DNA from 4 places in the Paenibacillus sp. OSY-SE genome. Region 4 is predicted to be linked to each of the others. Evidence: riboswitches for the same ligand, from Rfam matches in the RefSeq annotation. Region 4 holds a riboswitch; each other region holds the start of a gene.
The links. Region 4 has a riboswitch for magnesium ahead of mgtE (magnesium transporter). Riboswitches for the same ligand answer to the same signal wherever they lie in the genome.
Positions count from the first base shown of each region.

Region 1: another riboswitch for magnesium. It lies ahead of mgtA (magnesium-translocating P-type ATPase); the one in region 4 lies ahead of mgtE (magnesium transporter).
Region 2: another riboswitch for magnesium. It lies ahead of A372_RS0112190 (response regulator transcription factor); the one in region 4 lies ahead of mgtE (magnesium transporter).
Region 3: another riboswitch for magnesium. It lies ahead of A372_RS0109210 (FtsW/RodA/SpoVE family cell cycle protein); the one in region 4 lies ahead of mgtE (magnesium transporter).

Region 1 is NZ_ALKF01000203.1:71,838-76,733, forward strand. It holds gene mgtA (magnesium-translocating P-type ATPase) at 1-1,632, opposite strand, end outside; M-box (ykoK) riboswitch at 1,997-2,169, opposite strand; gene speD (adenosylmethionine decarboxylase) at 2,530-2,952, shown strand; gene A372_RS0129200 (MgtC/SapB family protein) at 3,243-3,941, shown strand; gene A372_RS0129205 (hypothetical protein) at 3,986-4,258, shown strand; partial or broken gene A372_RS38900 (glyoxalase superfamily protein) at 4,564-4,896, shown strand, end outside.
Region 2 is NZ_ALKF01000175.1:74,835-79,730, forward strand. It holds gene A372_RS0112185 (serine hydrolase domain-containing protein) at 1-1,890, shown strand, start outside; M-box (ykoK) riboswitch at 2,054-2,228, shown strand; gene A372_RS0112190 (response regulator transcription factor) at 2,583-3,287, shown strand; gene A372_RS0112195 (sensor histidine kinase) at 3,292-4,677, shown strand; gene A372_RS0112200 (hypothetical protein) at 4,770-4,896, shown strand, end outside.
Region 3 is NZ_ALKF01000167.1:12,517-17,412, reverse strand. It holds partial or broken gene A372_RS33670 (arsenic resistance protein) at 1-334, shown strand, start outside; gene arsC (arsenate reductase (thioredoxin)) at 459-869, shown strand; gene A372_RS0109220 (hypothetical protein) at 1,159-1,464, shown strand; gene A372_RS0109215 (FUSC family protein) at 1,707-2,750, shown strand; M-box (ykoK) riboswitch at 2,844-3,017, shown strand; gene A372_RS0109210 (FtsW/RodA/SpoVE family cell cycle protein) at 3,312-4,472, shown strand; gene A372_RS0109205 (DoxX family membrane protein) at 4,554-4,896, opposite strand, start outside.
Region 4 is NZ_ALKF01000197.1:152,714-157,609, reverse strand. It holds gene A372_RS0124345 (hypothetical protein) at 222-431, shown strand; gene A372_RS0124340 (GNAT family N-acetyltransferase) at 522-1,076, opposite strand; M-box (ykoK) riboswitch at 1,326-1,501, shown strand; gene mgtE (magnesium transporter) at 1,726-2,718, shown strand; gene A372_RS0124330 (YkyA family protein) at 2,827-3,525, opposite strand; gene A372_RS0124325 (polysaccharide deacetylase family protein) at 3,550-4,401, opposite strand; gene A372_RS0124320 (D-2-hydroxyacid dehydrogenase) at 4,760-4,896, opposite strand, start outside.

The DNA of each region.
Region 1 (4,896 bases), on a different contig from region 4:
ACCGCTGTCTTTCAGGGCCCGAATGGCCTCCCGCGCCGTTTCTTTCGGCGGATCAAGGAAGCCGATATATCCGGCCAGTACGAGCTCCTGTTCGTCTTTTACGCCATACGGTTCGTCTGTTGCCGCCATTTGCTTAATGGCTACGGCGATGACTCGCAAGCCGTCCATGTTCAAGCTGTTGACCAATCGTTGCGCCCGGTCGGCTCGTTCTGGCGTGAGGGGGACGATCTGCCCGTTGTCGGACACATGCGAACAAATGCTCAGAACTTCCTCCATAGCTCCTTTGCAGATGAGCAGATGTCCGTTGCCCCGTTTCTCCAGTACGACGGACATGCGGCGGCGGTTGAAGTCGAACGGAATCTCATCGAATTTCGAATAGTTATTCTCTGCGCCCAACACATCCGACAGTTCCGCATGCTCCAGAACCGCCACATCCAGCAAGTTTTTCAACCCGGTCTGGTGGTAGCTATTCAGATAAGCATATTCCAACACTTGATTATCTTCTTCGCCATTGATGTCCAGATGACGTTCCAAAATAATTTTGTCCTGGGTCAAAGTGCCGGTTTTGTCCGTACATAAGATGTCCATGGCACCGAAGTTCTGAATTGAATTGAGCCGTTTAACGACCACTTTGTTCCGCGCCATAATCGATGCGCCTTTGGCAAGATTGCCAGCCACGACAACCGGCAGCATTTCCGGCGTAAGGCCGACCGCAACGGATAAGCCGAAGAACAGTGCGTCCATCCAATCTCCTTTTGTGAACCCGTTGATAAGGAATATAATGGGAACCATAATGAGCATGAAGCGAATAAGCACGAAGGTAACGCTCTTGACGCCTTTGTCGAAGCTCGTAAGCGGCGGCTTGCCGATTAAGGTGCTGGCCATTGAACCGAAGTAGGTATGGTCACCCGTCGACACGACGACAGCGGAGGCTGAACCACTGATTACATTCGTGCCCATATAGCACATATTGTTCAGTTCCAGCGCATTGGTGGGCGTCAGTTGGTTGCGATTGCGAGCCAACTTCGAGGCGCCGCGCGGCAGCGTATCCAGCTTCTCCACAGGCATCGCTTCACCGGTCAAAGCGGATTCTCCGACAAACAGATCCTTCGAGTGAACGAGTCTGACATCTGCCGGCACCATGTCGCCTGCGGAGAGATGGATGATATCACCGGGGACGAGCAGTTCCAGATCAATTTCTTTGCGCTTAGCTTGACGGTTCACCGTTGCTGTCGTTTTGACCATCTCTTTCAGCTTCTCGGCGGTGCGTGCGGAACGAAATTCTTGCGTGAATGTAATGATGACACTAACGGTAACCATGGTTGTAATAATGACGACGGCTTCGATATCATCATCGACGATATATGAGAATAAGGCCAAGGAAAGCAGGATGAGAATAAACGGGTTTTTGAAGCAGGCAAGCAATTGGACATACCATGCTGGTGTTTTCTCGTGCGCCACTTGATTTTTCCCGTATTGTACCAGTCTCTTGTTGGCTTCTATGTCCGTGAGCCCCCCAGAACTTGTGCCAAGCTCTTCCATCAAATCCTCTTCGTGGACGATGGAAGCTTGGATTAAACGTTCCGCGATCTCGCGGTTTTGCTTTTCTTTATCTTTCGTTGGTTTGTTCATTATTCTAACTCCTCTCTACACAACACGCGTTTTCGATTGAAAGCGCCTGTTCCACTTCACTTCAAAATGAACGCAAAAAAGCTCTCCCTGTTGGAGGGAGAGCGAGTGTTCCGAGCATTCACCATGGGCTTGCATGTCTCAACTGCGCATACTTAAATACACCCGCCTGCATCTGCAGTTTGAATGGAAATAAAAGTATGGGAAACACGCAAGAGCATGACAAAGCCAGCTCTCCTTCAGTACAGGATATCGGTTGAACTTACATAATCGGCTGGTTGGTCCACTGTCCAAGGATGTTCCCCCCTCTGCAAAATAAAAACCCTCCAGGAGACCTAGAGGGTTAGAAACGCACGCAAAAAAGCTTCCGGATCCCCCTAGTCGAGTTTTGGCACTATACAACGTAAAGAGATGCAATGTCTCTTAGCCACCTTAAGAAAAGCCTTAATCCGGCAGTTCCTGTTCTACCCATGGGCATCTTTCGATATTTCTGGGCAGTGGCCTCTGTTTGTATAGGAGCCTCACCTAACGAGGACTTATTTAATTCCTTGTCATCTTAAGTCTTATATTTTCGTTTGTCAAGCTGTAATTTTGTTCGATGGGATGCCGCTGCTGTGTATGCGGTTCGGTAAATATGAGAAAAATGGGCATAACAAAGCAGTTTGTTAGGATTGACAATTGGATAATCAGGAAGTACGATTTCCTTGTCAGTATTTTACTATTTTGTGTGCAACAAAGGGGGTATGCACCATGGACAGTAGTGACAGTCGACAATCGCAATCAAAACTACTCATAACAAGGAGCGGGGAGGATAAGCGCTCGCATGGTGCTGCCATCAGCAGATAATCAGGTTGGGAACAGCAAGCTGATTGTCTTCTCCCCAGAAAGGGGAAATACCAAATGACCTACTCTACGTATGGAAGACACGTCGTGGCTGACTTATGGGAAGTTGATTTTGACCGGATTAATAATGCTGAATTTTTACAGAACCAACTGATCGAAGCCGCAGAAAAATGTGGAGCAACCGTGTTGTCCGTGTCGGAACAGCAATTTGAGCCCCAAGGGGCTACCGTACTTTTGTTATTGTCAGAGAGCCATCTCTCGATTCATACGTATCCGGAAAAAGGGTTCGCAGCTTTGGATTGTTACACCTGCGGGGACAAGGTTGATCCTGAAGTAGCCATTCACTATTTACTGTCTGTGCTCAAGCCTAAAACGTATGATGTGAAGAAGCTAATCCGGGGAGTCGGAGAAATGATAGAAGAATCGCCAGCGATAATTTCGATGCAGACACCTATTGACAACATGATTCATCTGAAGTAGAATCCAGAATGCTTGCAGGATTTATATTTGTTGGAAAGGGGGAATATGTTAATGGATAGCAGCCCGGGCCGAAATGTCATGTTTTCAGTCTGTTCATTTGCTGTGAAGAGGAAGAGCTCTGTTCTTTTGCCGCTCCCATGTTCCCCGTGTTTGGATGTTCACCGATCCCGTCAAGCAGGATGGGTCTGTTCAAGCAGGTTTATTTGACATGCGAGCCACACAAGGACATTGCTAGCTCTCCCTTTCCGGGAGAGCTTTTTTTGATCTATAGAGAGGTGATAGCGTTGACTATGGAAATGGTGCTTAAGCTGGGAATTGCTTTATTCTTTGGAATGCTCATCGGAATCGATAGACAAATTAAACAAAAACAATTGGGATTAAGGCCTAGTATGATCATCTGTATCGCCAGCTGTCTGCTCACCATCGTTTCGATTGAAGCATTCGGCAAATTTGGCGGTGCGGATCACCCGAATATGGATCCGATGCGATTGGCCGCGCAGATTGTAAGCGGAGTCGGGTTCATTGGGGCGGGTGTCATTTTGCGAAGAAGCAACGAGGTTATTTCGGGCCTGACCTCTGCGGCGCTTATATGGTCAGCTTCGGCGCTTGGCATTGCGATCGGGGCAGGGTTCTATGCGGAAGCGGCATGTGGCGTCATCCTGATGATTGCGGCTGTTAATGTCGTGCCCTACCTCATCAAATCAATTGGACCGGCAAGGCTGAATCGGTACGATGTCGCCGTCAAGATTGTAGTGGAATCCAATTTGCGCATGACTGAATTAATCAAGATGCTCGAACGTAAAGGTCAGTTTGGCCATACCAAAAAAGATGAATTCAAAATACGGCATTTAAAGCTTAAGGATCTCGATAACGAACGACAGCTCATCGATTTGGTGCTGTCCGTGCCGGAAAGTCAGTATACGACGGAAATATATTATTACATTAAGAAAGTGGACCATGTGTTAAAGGTAGATGTCGAGAATTTGTGATGTCAAGCGGAAGGCATAAACATTTTGGATGAAAGGAGTCTTGTATGATGATTAGGCTAAATGAATATCAATTCAAGGAAGAATATACGTACTATATATTACAGTCGTTGAAAGAAGGGAAGAAGGAAAACTTTCGCAGAGATTTCCTGAATATGCACTCCATGGATCAGGTGAACTTGTTTATGGAGCTCGATGAGACAAAACGCTTGCGAGCCTATTCCTTCTTGTCCCCAGCTGAATTTGGGCATATTTTCGCTGAGCTTCATCCGCTGCAGCAAAAAAATACATTCTGGAGCTCGATCATCAGTATGCTATAACGATGCTGAATGAGCTTCCTTCGGATAATGCCACTCATTTTATCGGGCTGCTGTCGAACAAAGAGGTTTTCTCTGGAGCGTAATTCGCAAGTGATATCCGTCTCCACGGATGCGAATGAAGTGGAAAGCTAGACTCGTGGAATTATATGGCATATACTTGTTTCTAGCAGCATGAAAGGGTTTCGTTCTTTCTATCATCGTATATGATAGGTGCGAGGAGCAACAAGAATTTCATGTACAGGATACAGAAGCATAAGAAGAAGGCAATATCGAAACCGTGTGAGGTGATTGGGTTGGAAATTCACATGAAAACGGTCACACCGATCTTTCGTATATTTAACGTAGAGAAAGCGAAAGAGTTTTATATTGATTTTCTGGAATTCAAGGTGGATTGGGAGCATCGATATGAGCCTGATCTTCCTTTATAAATACAAGTTTCGAGCGGTGAATGTGTCATTCATCTGTCAGAGCATTATGGAGATTGTTGTCCCGGCTCCGCTATCCGTATTGCTGTTGCTAACATTGAATACCTGTACGAACGACTCACAACAAAGCAATATAAACATGCTCGTCCTGGCTTGGATCACGACGATAAGTCATTGTCTATTACGGATTCCTTTGGCAATCGTCTTCATTTT
Region 2 (4,896 bases), on a different contig from region 4:
ATTGATAACGGCAATATCGTCGTATCAGGCCATTCTGGCACGAACGATAAAGAGGGGAACACGGGACTGACTGCTGATACGATGTATGGGGTAGGATCAACGAGTAAGATGTTCGCCGCGGCAGCAGTGATGAAGCTGGTGGATGAAGGAAAGGTGAATTTGGATGCGCCGGTAGCAAGTTATATATCCGACTTTAAAATGAAAGACGATCGTTACAAACGAATTACTCCGCGCATGTTGTTGAACCATTCCTCCGGTCTTGGCGGAGCTACGCTTGGAAATGCCATGTTGTTCGACGATAACGACACCCATGCGCATGATGCATTATTGGAACAACTGGCTGTTCAAAGCCTAAAGGCAGATCCGGGCGCGTTCTCGGTGTATTGCAACGACAGCTTTACGTTAGCTGAGATTCTGGTTGAGAGAGTAAGCGGCATGGACTTCACATCATTTATACACAAGTATTTTACAGCGCCTTTAGGCATGACCAATACAAAGACGCCGCTGGAACAGTTAGATCCAGCCAGGATGGCAGGACTCTATTATCCAACTTATGAAGGGCAGCTTCCAAGAGACACCATAAATGTCATCGGAACGGGCGGCATTTATTCAACAGCCGAAGATATCGTTTCGTTTGCAAAGATCTTCACGGGGCAAGCAGACGGCATTCTTTCTGACAAATCGGTAAAGGCAATGGAGCAAGAAGAGTACAAAAGAGGCATGTGGCCGAAAGATGCCGATTCGTCAGTCGGGTTCGGGCTCGGCTGGGATAGTGTGAACATGTTCCCATTCAGCGATTACGGCATTAAGGCGCTCACGAAAGGCGGCGATACGATACTGTATCATTCATCGCTGGTCGTTCTGCCGGAGCATAACATGGCCGCAGCCGTTCTCTCCTCGGGCGGCGACAGCATGACCGATCAATTATTGGCGAATGAGATGCTGCTAAGCGCGCTGCAAGAGAAGGGCGTTATGAAAGAACGGAAACCGGCGAAGTCGCATGGCGTGCCCGTAAAGGCAAACATGCCGCAGGAAGTTGCGAAGAACGCAGGCATTTACGGTGCTTTCAACCAATTGGCCAAGATAGAAGTCAGCGCTGATGGCGAGCTGTCCGTGTCCATGATTATGCTGCCTGAATACCCCGTTGCGAAATACACGTACACCGCTGATGGCTCTTTCGTTAATGCGGATGGAAGCGAAAAGGCCAGCTTTGTTACAGAGGACAACGGACGGACCTATTTATGGGTTAGAACGTATTCCGCCTTGCCGGGCCTTGGACAGACGGCGCTGTCGCAATATACTGCCGAGAAGCTTGAAGCCAATCCATTATCGGCAGATGCGGCTGCGGTATGGGCGAATCGTGAAGGCAAGAAATATTATGCAGTCAACGAAAAATATACATCGATGTGGTATTACATCTCTATGCCTTCCATCCAAGTCTCCACCGTTACAGATGCTTCTGGGTATTGGGCGAACAAAAAGATAAAAGGGGCGGACAAAGCGGTCAGCGAGCTGCAAATCCCGTTTTTGGGCAGCAGAGATGCGATGGAACACAATTTTTATATGAAAAATGGCATTGAATATTTGGATGTAGCCGGCAGCCTGTATGTTCGCGAAGAGGCTGTAAAGCCGCTCTATGCGGGCAAGCAATCTTCTGTTACCGTCCAAGCGGATGGATATGCCAAATGGTACAGCATTCCTGCGGCAGCCGCAGGAAAGACGATCCTGGTTGATATGCCGGAAACCGGCGCCTTCGTTGTATACGATCAAAAAGGCGCGTGCGTGAACGATACGGTCGTCAGCGGCAAGAACGAGATCGTGCTGCCGCAAAGCGGCACAGTTGTATTCGCAGGCGAGGCTGGCGCGAAGTTCGGAATTTCACTGAAATAATTTCATCATGCAGCAGGTTTGCGCGGCGGCGCTGAACCCGCTTTTATTAAGGGAAGTGGGGAGTTCCACTAGAGAAAGATTTACTCACTTGGTCAAATCGTTATGATTTTCACCTTGGCTATTGACAATTGCAAGCGATAGGGATACGATCCAGAAGTAATAAATATGTCCTCGTTAGGTGAGGCTCCTATACAAATACAGGCCACTGCCCGGAAACATCGAAAGATGCCAATGGGTAGAACAGGGATTGCCGGATTAAGGCTTTTCATAACGTGGCTAAGAGATGAATGATTCTCTTTACGTTGTATAGTGCCAAAACTCGGCTTGGGGGAACGGATGTTTTTTTGTGTGCATTCATTACACCCTCTAGTCATACTAGAGGGTTTTTCATTTTATTTAGAAAAGGGGGGAACTTCCGAATGGACAGTCTTCCGAGTAGTGAATCATATAATCATCAGCACTATGCAAAAAGGGAGAACTGTGTTCTCTTCGCTCTCAAATGTTTCCCTTACGTATATTCCCGGCGGCTCTAACTGGTAGGGCAGGGCTATTTAAATATGCGTATTTGACTAATGAGCGAATGAGATAACACATACAACAGTCAGCTCTCCCTGATGCCAGGGAGAGCTTTTTTGTGATCGTTTATTTCATTATTAGCCCAATGAATTGGATTGGGCTTTGGGGAGGCAGCTATGGAATCTTTACACCGCAACCATGTGCTCATCGTTGAGGATGATGACAATATAAGACGTTTTGTATCGATTAATTTGGAAAGAAACGGATTCACAGTCACTGAGTCTGCACTTGGAGCGACGGCTTTACAGAGTCTCGCCGCAACTCGGCCGGATGTAGTGGTTCTGGACATCATGCTTCCCGATATAGATGGATTTGAGTTTTGCAGGAAGCTAAGAGAAATCGATCCCTATATCGTGATTGTCTTTCTCACTGCGCGCGGACAAGACTTGGACAAGATCAGGGGGCTTGAACTTGGTGCTGACGATTACATCGTAAAGCCGTTCAATCCGTTAGAGCTTATCGCGAGAATCAGAACGGTGCTGCGCCGTACCCAGCATGCGGGGGGACCTCCACGCAAGGTGCTCGAGTCTGGCGCGATCCGGCTTGATCTGGATGCTAACAAGTTATTTAAATCTGACTGTTTAATCGATTTAACGCCGAAAGAATATCAAATGATTAAGGTGTTTTTGGAATATCCCGATAAAGCCTTATCCAGAAACGACCTTCTGAATCTGATTTGGGGAGTAAATTTTGTCGGAGATCCTAAGACCGTAGATGTTCACGTTCGCAAGCTGAGAGAAAAGATTGAAGACGACTGCTCCAAGCCGCGGCTGATCGAAACCGTCTGGGGACGGGGATACCGTTGGAGAAAGGAAGAATGAAATTTTGGGCATCCAAAAAAGATTAGTGGGAAGTTATTTTGCCGTCATTTTAATTACAGTATGTATTTTGGAAATTTTTCTAATTGCGTCGGTGAACTATTATTACTATCACAATGTTGAACGAATCCTGGTGAATCAAGCGGAAATATCCGCTTCTTTTTTTCATCAATATTTTGCCGAGGAAGAATTAGAGAAGCAGTCCGAACGGCTATTAAACGGATTTTCTCAAAATACCGCCGCACAAGTGCAGATTATTAGTTCTTCCGGGCAGCTTCTTCAGGACTCTGCGGGAGCTCAAGACAGTAAAAATATGATCGATTATCCAGATGTGCAAGAAGCATGCAGCGGAACCGTCGGAATCTGGAAGGGACGTGAGCCATCCGCGCATGACACCGTATTAGCCGTATCTTATCCGCTGCAGGCTAAGGATATGACAGTGGGGGCAGTCAGATTTGTCACTTCTCTAACCGACACGATGGCAACCATCCGCTATATTTCTGCCATATTTATTTCCGTCGGTCTAATTGTCGTTGCGATTGTTGCCGTTCTCGGCATTTTCCTGTCCAGGACAATTACGGGTTCAATTACGGAGCTAAAGCTGGCAGCCGAACAAATGGCTGAAGGCGATTTCACGGCAAGAGCGAAAAAACGGTACCAGGACGAGCTGGGAACGCTCGCGGATACGTTCAATACGATGGCAGCCAAAATACGGCGAAACGAACAGCTCAAAAACGATTTTATTTCATCCGTCTCCCATGAGATTCGCACCCCGTTAACGTCCATTAAAGGGTGGGTAGTAACCTTAAAAACGGAGCCGAAGGACGGTACGGCTATGCTTGCAGACGGGCTTGAAATCATTGAGTCGGAAACCGACAGGTTAACTGTGCTGGTGGACGAATTACTGGATCTCTCTAAGCTGGACAATGGACGAATTGTGCTATCCCGCACCCCGCTTCATCTAGCGGACTTGCTTCGGCATATCGGTAAGCAGCTGGCTCCAAGAGCTGCCAGACAGAGCATTTCGCTGGAGGTGCAGGCAGACGATACATTGCCCGTCATTCACGCTGACGAAAATCGGTTGAAGCAAGTGCTCATTAATCTATTAGACAACGCACTTAAATTTACTGGCCCTAATGGAATCATTAAAGTGCGTGCCCACTCGTCTCAGGAACAGGTTGTCATTACCGTCGAGGATACGGGAGCGGGAATTGCGGAGGAGGACATCGAGCATGTCTTGCAAAAGTTTTACAAGGGGAATACCAGTGCTGCCGGGAGCGGCTTGGGATTATCCATATGTTATGAAATCGTCAAGCTGCACCAAGGACAGTTAAAGATCGACAGTCAGGCAGGACAGGGAACTAAGGTTTATATTTATCTTCCACGCAACTAACAAAGGAACTTTAACTTTTTCATAACCTCTTATTTTTTGCAGCCATATAAAATAGAGAATAGAACAATGACAAGCGAGGAGCCGGGAACAGAATGTTGGGTAAGCAGATGTGGACAGGACTCATTGTGACTACGTTGTTGTGGATTGGCGGGTGCAGCATGCCTGCTACCCCCATCGATTTGATTAAGTCTCCATTGTCTGAAGAGAATCTCCATAGCG
Region 3 (4,896 bases), on a different contig from region 4:
ACAGGCGGGCACGACCTCCATTCCGCTTGCGATCGGCTTGATTCTGATGATGTATCCGCCGCAGGCAAAGGTTCGTTATGAAGAGATGGGGCGTGTATTCAAAGACGTTAAGGTGCTGATCTTATCACTCGTGCAGAACTGGATTATCGGCCCGCTTCTCATGTTCTTGCTGGCGATTCTTTTGCTGCCCGACCATCCTGAATATATGGTTGGTCTCATCTTGATTGGCCTCGCACGCTGCATCGCAATGGTCATCGTATGGAATGATCTGGCGCAGGGAGACACGGAATATGCTGCAGGGCTAGTTGCGTTCAACTCCGTATTTCAGATTTTGCCGCGGTCATCGGACCATTGGTCGAAGTCCCGGTCATGATCGGATTAGTTCGGATCGCTCTGCGGATGCAATCCTCCTTATTCCCAACCAAATCAAAACATCCACAGAGAGTGAGGAAATCGAAATGACAGCGAAAAAGACGATATATTTTCTATGCACGGGCAATTCCTGCAGAAGCCAGATGGCGGAGGGGTTCGGCAAACACTTCTTAGAAGAGGGATGGGACGTGTACTCTGCCGGCATTGAAGCGCATGGCGTCAATCCGAAAGCCGTTCAAGCGATGGCGGAAGTGGATATCGATATCTCTGGACAAACCTCGAACGTCATCGATATGGAGCTGTTGCGCCGCGCTGATGTGGTCGTGACCTTATGCGGTCACGCGAATGAGGTCTGTCCTGCGGTTCCGGCACACGTCCGACGGGAGCATTGGGGATTCGACGACCCGGCAGGGCAGGATTGGTCCGTGTTTCAGCGGGTCCGTGATGAGATAGGAGCACGTATTAAGCAGTTTGCAGAGCTTGGTTATTCGTCATAAATGCAGCACAGCAAGCCTCGACATGCGTCAGGTGTTGAGCCTGCCGAGAAACCCGCAATGAAGAGAAACGAAACCACATGCTATGACCGAGTAAGGTCGTGTGCCTGTGGTTTTTTTGATCTTGCAAACAAAAAGAAGCGCCCTAATTCGGGGTGCTCAGAGCGTTGCATTCTATTTCTACTTGGAAACGGCAGAAACGGACAAGTAATGGCAAGTTTCTGTGCTGATACCTAAAAATTGCGCATATGGTGAAGTATATCTCATTACAGTAAGAACGGAGGTTCTTCCCTTGCACAATAATCCTGCTCACCAGCAGTTGGTTTATCAGGCAGACCCCGCGATGGTTCAAGCCATGCATTCGGCCAGGGAAAAAGTTCACCATGTCTGCAACATGTATAAGGATCGGCATGTGCGAGTTCAGACGGTTGACGGTCAAGTATATGATGGGGTCATCTCAAATGTCGATAGAGATTATCTTTATTTGCATACCCAGCATCCCATGCCGCAACGCTCACTGTACGGTTCGTATTATTTTAATAACGACGTCATTTTGCCATTGGTGTTGTATAATTTGCTGGTCATTTCTTTGTTATAGTCATCAGACAGCGTCTGCTGCACGGTTGAAAAAAAAGAGTCCTTGCACCACTAAAGTGCAAGGACTTATTTGCGCGTCCGCAGCGTCCATATTAAAATCGGCCGCCCTCGCGCGCTCTTACCTCCTGATGCTTGATACAGGCAGACTTGCCGTATACAATAGGAAGGTACTTCATCTCGATACCAATAGAGAAGGAGTAAGTGAATATATTGCGTCATATATTAGTTAAAGGAGGGGTGACTGTGGCATTTGGCGCTAGAGTATTGAAGACGGGGATCGCGGTTACCCTGTCGCTATATATCAGTATGTTCCTGCAATTCAAGACACCGGTCATTGCCGCGGTAGCTGCGATCTTCGCGATGCAGCCGTCCATCTACCGTTCTTGGCGTTATTTTCTGGACCAGTTCCAGACTAATACGGTTGGAGCAGTAGTAGCATTATTGGCGGGGATGGCCTTTTCCAATGCACCGATTGCGGTAGGTATCGTCTGTATTCTGGTCATTATGATATGTTTGAAAATGAAAATGGAAGAGACCGTCGGTCTGACGCTCGTGACGGTCATTACGGTAATGGAAGCCTCGGGACAATGGGATTATGCATTGATTCGATTCGTGCAAATCCTGATTGGCATCGGTTCGGCGTTTCTCATTAACATTTTGTTCTTCCCGCCGAATCCGAAGGTTCAATTCATCGGGCAGATCCAGACCGTCTTCAACAAGATGTCGCTGCTTCTGCGCACGATTATTTCGGATGAGATCAAGGAAGCCGCGTTCCGAACAGAGAAGCAAGCTCTGGAAGACATTATGAAGTCGCTTGCGGATAAGTACAAGCTGTTCGAGGAAGAGACGAAGAAGTTAAAGCGCGCCAAGTACCGGGCTACGCGCCAATTGGTTGTGTACAAGCATCTCTTGAATACGCTGTGGAAGGGGATGGCGGTGCTGAATGCGATTGAAGAGCATTATTTTCAAACAACCCGGACGCCGGAGACGAATAAGTTCTTCGATCATCATCTGGAGATGCTTATCAAATGTCATGAACACGTGCTGCTCAAATTCGAGGACAAGGTAAAGCCAGACAGCACGGAAATTGAACTGATGGAAGCAGAGAACGAATTGTTTATGCAGAAGGCAATGCAGCATTGCGTACAAGAACAGGAAGGGATGCTGCGCCTCTCGATTGTGGCGGCGTCCATGTACGAATATGGTTTTCAGATTGCGCGCCTTGACCGGCTCGTCGGACACGTCGATAAGGAAGAGGACAAAGGACTATTAAACGGCTTGATATAATTGAATTGGAAATAAGCATGATGCCAATATTGGATATCGAGGAAATGGTTGACAAAGGTGGAGTTTAGGGATAGTATTCTCGGTAGTCTGATTATATATCCTCATTAGGTGAGGCTCCTATACAAACAAAGGCCACTGCCCGGAAATATCGAAAGATGCCTACGGGTAGAACAGGAACTGTCGAGCTAAGGCTTTTCTTAAGGTGGCTAAGAAATGATTGTATTTCTTTACGTTGTATAGTGCCAAAGCCCGGTTAAGGGGAGGCGTAAGTAAACACATTTGTTTCATTATGCACCCTCTAGCAGCTATGCTTGGAGGGTTTTATTATGTGCGCGGGAGGTGACTGTTCGAATGGACGGAAGCGGAAGTAGGATGTTTGACCAATTACGGCTTAGGTCTGCGATGCAGAAGCATTCCCTGATCATTTCCATTGATGGTTGCCAACGGGCATATGTACTTTGGTTATGAATCTCACTGGTTTTGCCACGGAACGCTTTTGATATCATTCGCATACATCCGAGAGCCGCTGCCAAGCAATTATGAAATAAAAGAGGTTATGGTATGCTGCGAAAATTAAAACGTGTGGATCCGTTGATGCTGTGGATTTTGCTGTGCTTTATGGCGGTTAGCACTATCGTTATTTACAGCGCAACGACAAATACGAGTTATGAAGGCTTGCACAAGAACAACATGATGCTCTATGCCGCATTTTTTATTCCGCTCCTCGTTACGGCTTGGTTCGATTATCGGGTTGTCGTGCGTTATTTATCCGTCATCCTCTATGTCACTGGCATTGCATTGTTGGCGCTTGTCATGTTCAAAGGGGTTGACATCAATGGTTCTGTACGCTGGATTGCCATCGGAGGACAGCAATTTCAGCCTTCCGAATTAATGAAGCTGTTCACCATATTGATGCTGGCCCGGTTTTTGGGGCGGCGTGAAGGGGAGGAGCTGCGGCTGGTTCGGGATATCGTCCCGCTCGGCCTCATTATCGCGATTCCGGTCTTTTTTGTTTTGAAGCAGCCTGATTTAGGAACGTCGATCGTGTTCGCGGCGATTTTTGTCGCTATGATATGGATGGCAAATGTGCGCATGTCACATATGATAATCGGTTTGTCTGCGACAGCCGCTGTTATCGTTTCCATTGTGGTTCTGTATTACACGAACAGCGATTTGCTGGCCCAATTCATTAAGCCTCATCAGATGGCGCGCATTGAAACATTTCTTGATCCGACCAGCGACTCGGATCAGGCGTGGCATGTGATGAATTCGATCCGTGCGATCGGCTCGGGCAGGCTGTCGGGAGACGGGTTCACTCAAGGCTTTTTTATTCATAGCGGGTACATTCCTTACAGTTATTCGGATTCGATATTCGTCGTCATTGGTGAGGAGTTCGGTTTTCTTGGATCCGCCATGCTCATTCTGTTATATTTTCTGCTTATCTACCGTATGGTTTTGATTGTGAAAGACAGCAATAATCTGGAGGGCGCCTATCTCGTTGTCGGCATTATTGCGATGTTCACGCTGCAAATCTTCGAAAATATCGCCATGCATATCGGGTTGATGCCGCTCACAGGGCTGTCCCTGCCATTTATAAGCTACGGCGGGAGCTCGCTTCTGACCAATATGATCTCGATCGGGCTTGCGCTAAGCGTCAAAATTCATCAGGAAGAACCCGATCTGCTAGAACCGCTCACAACGAAATCAGTCATGTTCCATTAATTGTGATGATGCTAATGCGGTCAGTCAAATCCGAATGTTGCGTGAACCAAGCCCTTGCCATTCAGGCAAGGGCTTGCGGTATTAAGCTTGAGCTTGCGCCTGTGGCTGCGCATGTGCCTGCGGGGGGATTCGCCTGGCCCTGCCGAGGAAAAAGTAACCGTCTAAGCCGATTCTGCCCGCGTTCCATCCGGCTACTGCAATGAAGCTGCAGATTAGGATAAACAAGGGATTCCAACTGATCGAACCTGAGAACAGAAAGGAAAAATTCATCATCATGCCCATAATAGAGGCCAGCCAAGTCATCAGCCCGAGAATGAGGCCAAGACCGACTAGAAGCTCGCCAAAGGCCACCAAGTAGCTGAAGAAGCCGGAGGTTGGCAGAGCGACGTTCTTGAGGAACCACGCCCACCAACCGGGAACGATT
Region 4 (4,896 bases):
CGCCACGCGCGATAAATCACAGCCAATTACAGCAGCAGAGCAGCCAGCCAGTTCTAAGCTGCCGTGAATCATTGTGCAGACTTAAATGCTCTCGATTCCCTACAGTATACAGGTACTTTGCTCTGGAGCGAGTCTGCTAACGCAGCTTGCCGGTCAACCGTTATTCGAGAGACCCCGGTTCAAGTATTATTTTAATTCGGATTGTAAGAGGTGAATGACCCATGACGTATGTAGACATTAGCAATATAAGCCCGCAATTGTTCGTAACGGTGCTTTTTTTCCTGCTTATCGTATGCCCGCTTCTCAGTCTCGGTGTAGTTCGTTTCTTCCAACAGCGTGTGAAGGCCGGAATTACTTATATCGCTTCCGCGGTCGTATCTTACGTCGTCTTTCTCATCGTTGCGGACTTTGTGGCCAAGACCTGGAGCTGACTCTTTCTTCGAAGGAGTCGGCTTTTTTTATTCTCGTGCCTCAAGAGGCTCCCGCTCCCGTATTCCTGACATTCCATCTTCACAATGCACCTACACGTCCGCTTCCCGTCTCATGACGAAATAACGAAACAATGCGTCTTCAAAGCGGTATTCTGTCAACCCTACTGTCGCGAAGCCGAATGACTCGTAAAAATGAACCGCCTTCGCATTGCTTTCCAGTACAGCAAGCCAGACGGCAGAAGGGACAGCTTGTTCCATTCGTGCCAGGCAGACGTTCATAAGCTCACGCCCGATACCGTGACGCTGGAAATCAGCTTGCACATAAATTTTTTGCAGTTGCATCGGATGCGGCGTATCGACGGATTCATGGCCTGAACCGTCCTTCAGCTTCATGTAGCCGGCAGGCTTCCCATCCCAATAGGCCACATAGAAGTGATTGTGCGGCTTCTGCAAGCTCACAGCCAGCTTCCCCGGGGCGAACGTCGCTTCCACATATTTTGCGAGCGTATCAGGTTGGAACAGTTCCCCGAACGTTTCTCGAAACGTCGCTGCTCCGATCTCCGCCAGCAATTCGGCGCATTCCTCACCCACATGTACAATCTCGATCACGTTATCACATTGATTTTCCGTCTTCAGTCGATCCATATAATTCTCCCTTTTTCTATAAAGCATAATGTTGATATTCGCACAGTGCGAACTAATGTTCTATTACATAAACATTACCCCCTATTCTGTGAATTTGCAACTATGAATTTTGCAACGAATATCTGTTTGCATAAGATTAAAATACTGTATTTGGACAAGCACCCGCATGCACCCAAAAAATGAATGTGCCGAAATCATTGACTTATTGTTAAAAGGTGCTATAACTATATAGAGTCAAGAACATAATTTCATATTCCTCGTTAGGTGAGGCTCCTATGTGGAGATATGCTGCTGCCCAAAAATGTCGAGAGACGCCAATGGGTCAACAGAAACCATCGACTTAAGGTGGTTTTTAACGTAGCTGGATGTCGCGTGCGTCATTCCTATGCCACATAGTGCTAAAACTCAACGAATAGAGGGCAATGGCACTTGTATTTGCTATATTTTTTAGCATGTAAATTTGCTGCGTATACCAAACATCCTCTTCGTTGCGGATGTTTTTTTCTATTTCAGGAGGTGATGAGAGATGGATGGTTCCCCCAGTCCCGAACCGCATAGCAAGCACAACAGCACATTCATAATTATATTTGGAGAACGTCCGTCTCTTATCATCTAACGAAGAGATGGACCATGAAGGAGGTCCATTACTATGGTATTAGCACCTGTTGTCATTGGAAATTACAAAGAGGATTCGGCTGGCAAGCTGATGAAAACTCAGTTCCTTGCCATTCATGAAACATTTACGGTTGAAGAAGCCATTGCTTATTACCGCAAGCATGGAAAAAACATGACGAATATTTATTATATTTATATTACGGACCACAAAGGATTGTTGAAAGGCGTCATCTCCGTAAGAGAATTATTAACCGCCGAAGATCATATTCGTGTTCAGGATATTATGATTAAGCAAGTGGTGTCGGTTACAGCCGACGTCGATCAGGAAGTGGTCGCTAAAATATTTGAGGAAAAAGATCTGGTGTCGATTCCAGTGCTGCACCAGTCGCAGCTGGTCGGCCTCATCGATGTCGATGATATTCTGGATGTCGTGCGGAAGGAAGCGACGGAAGATTTTCATAAGATGGCGCCAGTTACGTCCTTTGCGCAAAACTTGAAAACAGCAAGTATTTACACACTCTACAAAAAACGCATCCCTTGGCTCATTATTCTCGTCTTCATGAATATATTCTCAGGAGCGGGTATCGCCTCTTTTGAAGATTTAATTGCCACGAACGTGGCCCTGGTCTTCTTCCTGCCTCTGCTCATAGACAGTGGCGGTAATGCGGGTTCTCAAGCATCCACGCTCATGATCCGGTCCATGGCTGTGGGGGACATTAAGCTAAGAGATTGGTTCAAGCTGTTCACGAAGGAAGTATCGATCGCGTTCTTCCTCGGCATCACAATGGCGTTGGCCGTTGCAAGCATCGGGTGGTTCCGCGGCGGAATCGATATTGCCGTTATCGTTGCGCTAACGATGGCAGTTATTGTTATGGTCGGCAGCTTGATCGGGATGTCGCTCCCATTCATTTTCAGCAAATTGAAGCTTGATCCTGCAACAGCGAGCGCACCGCTCATTACGTCCATTGCCGATATTTGCGGCGTCTTGATTTACTTTTCCATCGCATCTGCGTACTTAAATCTGTAAAGAGCAAGGTTGCGTTAACCCGCTTGCCGTTGGACTGCATACCTACATTTTCCCAATAAAAAAAGAGGGCGCTTGGGCCCTCTTTTACTCTATCTTGATTCTGTTATACTATCCTTCTTGCTGCTCTGCGTTATCGTCCTGATTGCCTTCCGTCTTGGTCACCTGGAGGCCAGCTCCCTTATAAAAATCGGACTTCAACGTGTTAAATTGGGTCGTATAGTCATTGAACTGTGTCTTTAATTCCTCCACTTGCCGGTATACTTCATTCCGTTCGGAAATCCCTGTCGTAATCGACTTCAGCTTCGTATTTTGCGACTTCAATTCGTCATAGATGAATTGCTCGCGTTCCAGCCATTGACCATACTTCTCATGCAATGCCTTGAACGTGTCATATCGCTTCACATAAGCGGTGTACGCCTGTTCCGCCTGCTTCTTCAACTCTTCATCCTTCAGCTTAGCGATGGCCTTATCCAATTCTCCCATCTGGCTGCGCGCGTCATCAAGGTGCACCTTCACTTGCTCAATCGCCTGTTTGCGTTCTTCCAACGCTTTGTTCGTATTATCAATCAACGTTTGCACGTTGCGATTGTCTTGTTTCCCTTGATCTAAAATATTGATATATTGCTTCTCGTCCTTATCTTCCAACGTCTTCAACGTTTCCAAGGCGGTCGTAACGTTCACTTCTGCCGAAGAAGCCTTCTCGAACGCTTCGAATATCTTCGTCGTCGGCGCAGCGCCGCATCCGGTCAATCCTACTACTACAGATAACAATGCCGCGATAGCGGTAAATTTCTTCCAGCTTGCCAATCTCTTAACCTCCCAGTCCGAATGCTATAATCGCTTGTCATGATGGAAATTGCATACGAAATGCGCATTCGGGTCATACACTTCAAATTCATAGCCCTTGCTCTGAATATATTCAATAATGGAAGGCAAAGCTTCCAATGTCTGCTGACGATCGTGAAGAAGAATAACTTCCACGTCTGCCGTTAACGTTCCTTTGATCTGCTCGAGAATCCGGTTCGGCTGTCCGATAAACTTCCAGTCAAGCGAATCGAGCGTCCAATCCCACATTTTAAAGCCCGCATCCGCAATATCCTTGCGGAACGACTCGCCGATTTGCGGCGCGCTGCCGTATGGTGCCCGAATCAGCGTCGGCTTAAATCCGGTCAGATTCTCCACGATACCCTGCGCTTCCTGGAACTCCTTGATGAAATTCCCTGAACCGCCGCTTTTATAGAGCTTGTTGAAATCGTGCGTCATGCTATGTAGCCCAGGATAATGGCCCTCTTCTACCATTCGCTTGACGGCATCCGGATAAGTGTTCATATTATCGCCCAACATGAAATAAGTCGCTTTAATATCGTGTTGCTTCAATAAGTCCATCATATCGTTAGAGTATTTACTCGGTCCGTCATCGAACGTCAAATAGGCAACTTTACGAGTCATGCCATTAAACTCTTTTGGTGTCTCTTTCTCTTTCGCCGCCGAGGCGAACGTGGCTACTTCCGTCACGATCAGATCGCTGCCAGAGGCCGATACCGTGCCAAGCAAGCTCTTCCCTGCGGCATATATGCCTATGCCGATTGCCACAAATAGCAAAAACAGAATCATACGTCCTATAAATTTCTTGCGACTTCTCCGGCGACGTTTGCCGACCGTCACCATTCCTCTATCCACCATTCTACATATCCACTTCCTTCTAGCGACTTCGTTCGACATTACTATAATATAAATCTACCATTTTGGCATTACAGAAACGTTACAAGATAAGAAGTTTTGTCAAAAATTTAGATACAATGTTGTTACCATTTTAGGGAGCGGCTGTAATGGCGCTTACAAATGAGAAAAATGACCTTTGTTCGCTCTAACTGCATTTGTGCACTGTTTCTGCCTTCTTCCGATATATGGCCGTTGAGCTGTAAAAATGCATACACTTTACTTACAAAAACGGCAAAAAAACCGACGCTGATTAAAAACCAGCGTCGGCTCTAACATCCGCACCACGGGGTGTGGATGACTTCATGATGGATGTATAGTCTTACTGTCTGCTGTCCATGTGGCGAGAGACGACGTGCTGCGGCATGCCGTTCAAATAAGCCGCAATATTGCCAGAAGCAATATCCAGCAAGCGGCGTCTCGCTGCTTGGGACGCCCATGCCATATGAGGCGTAATGA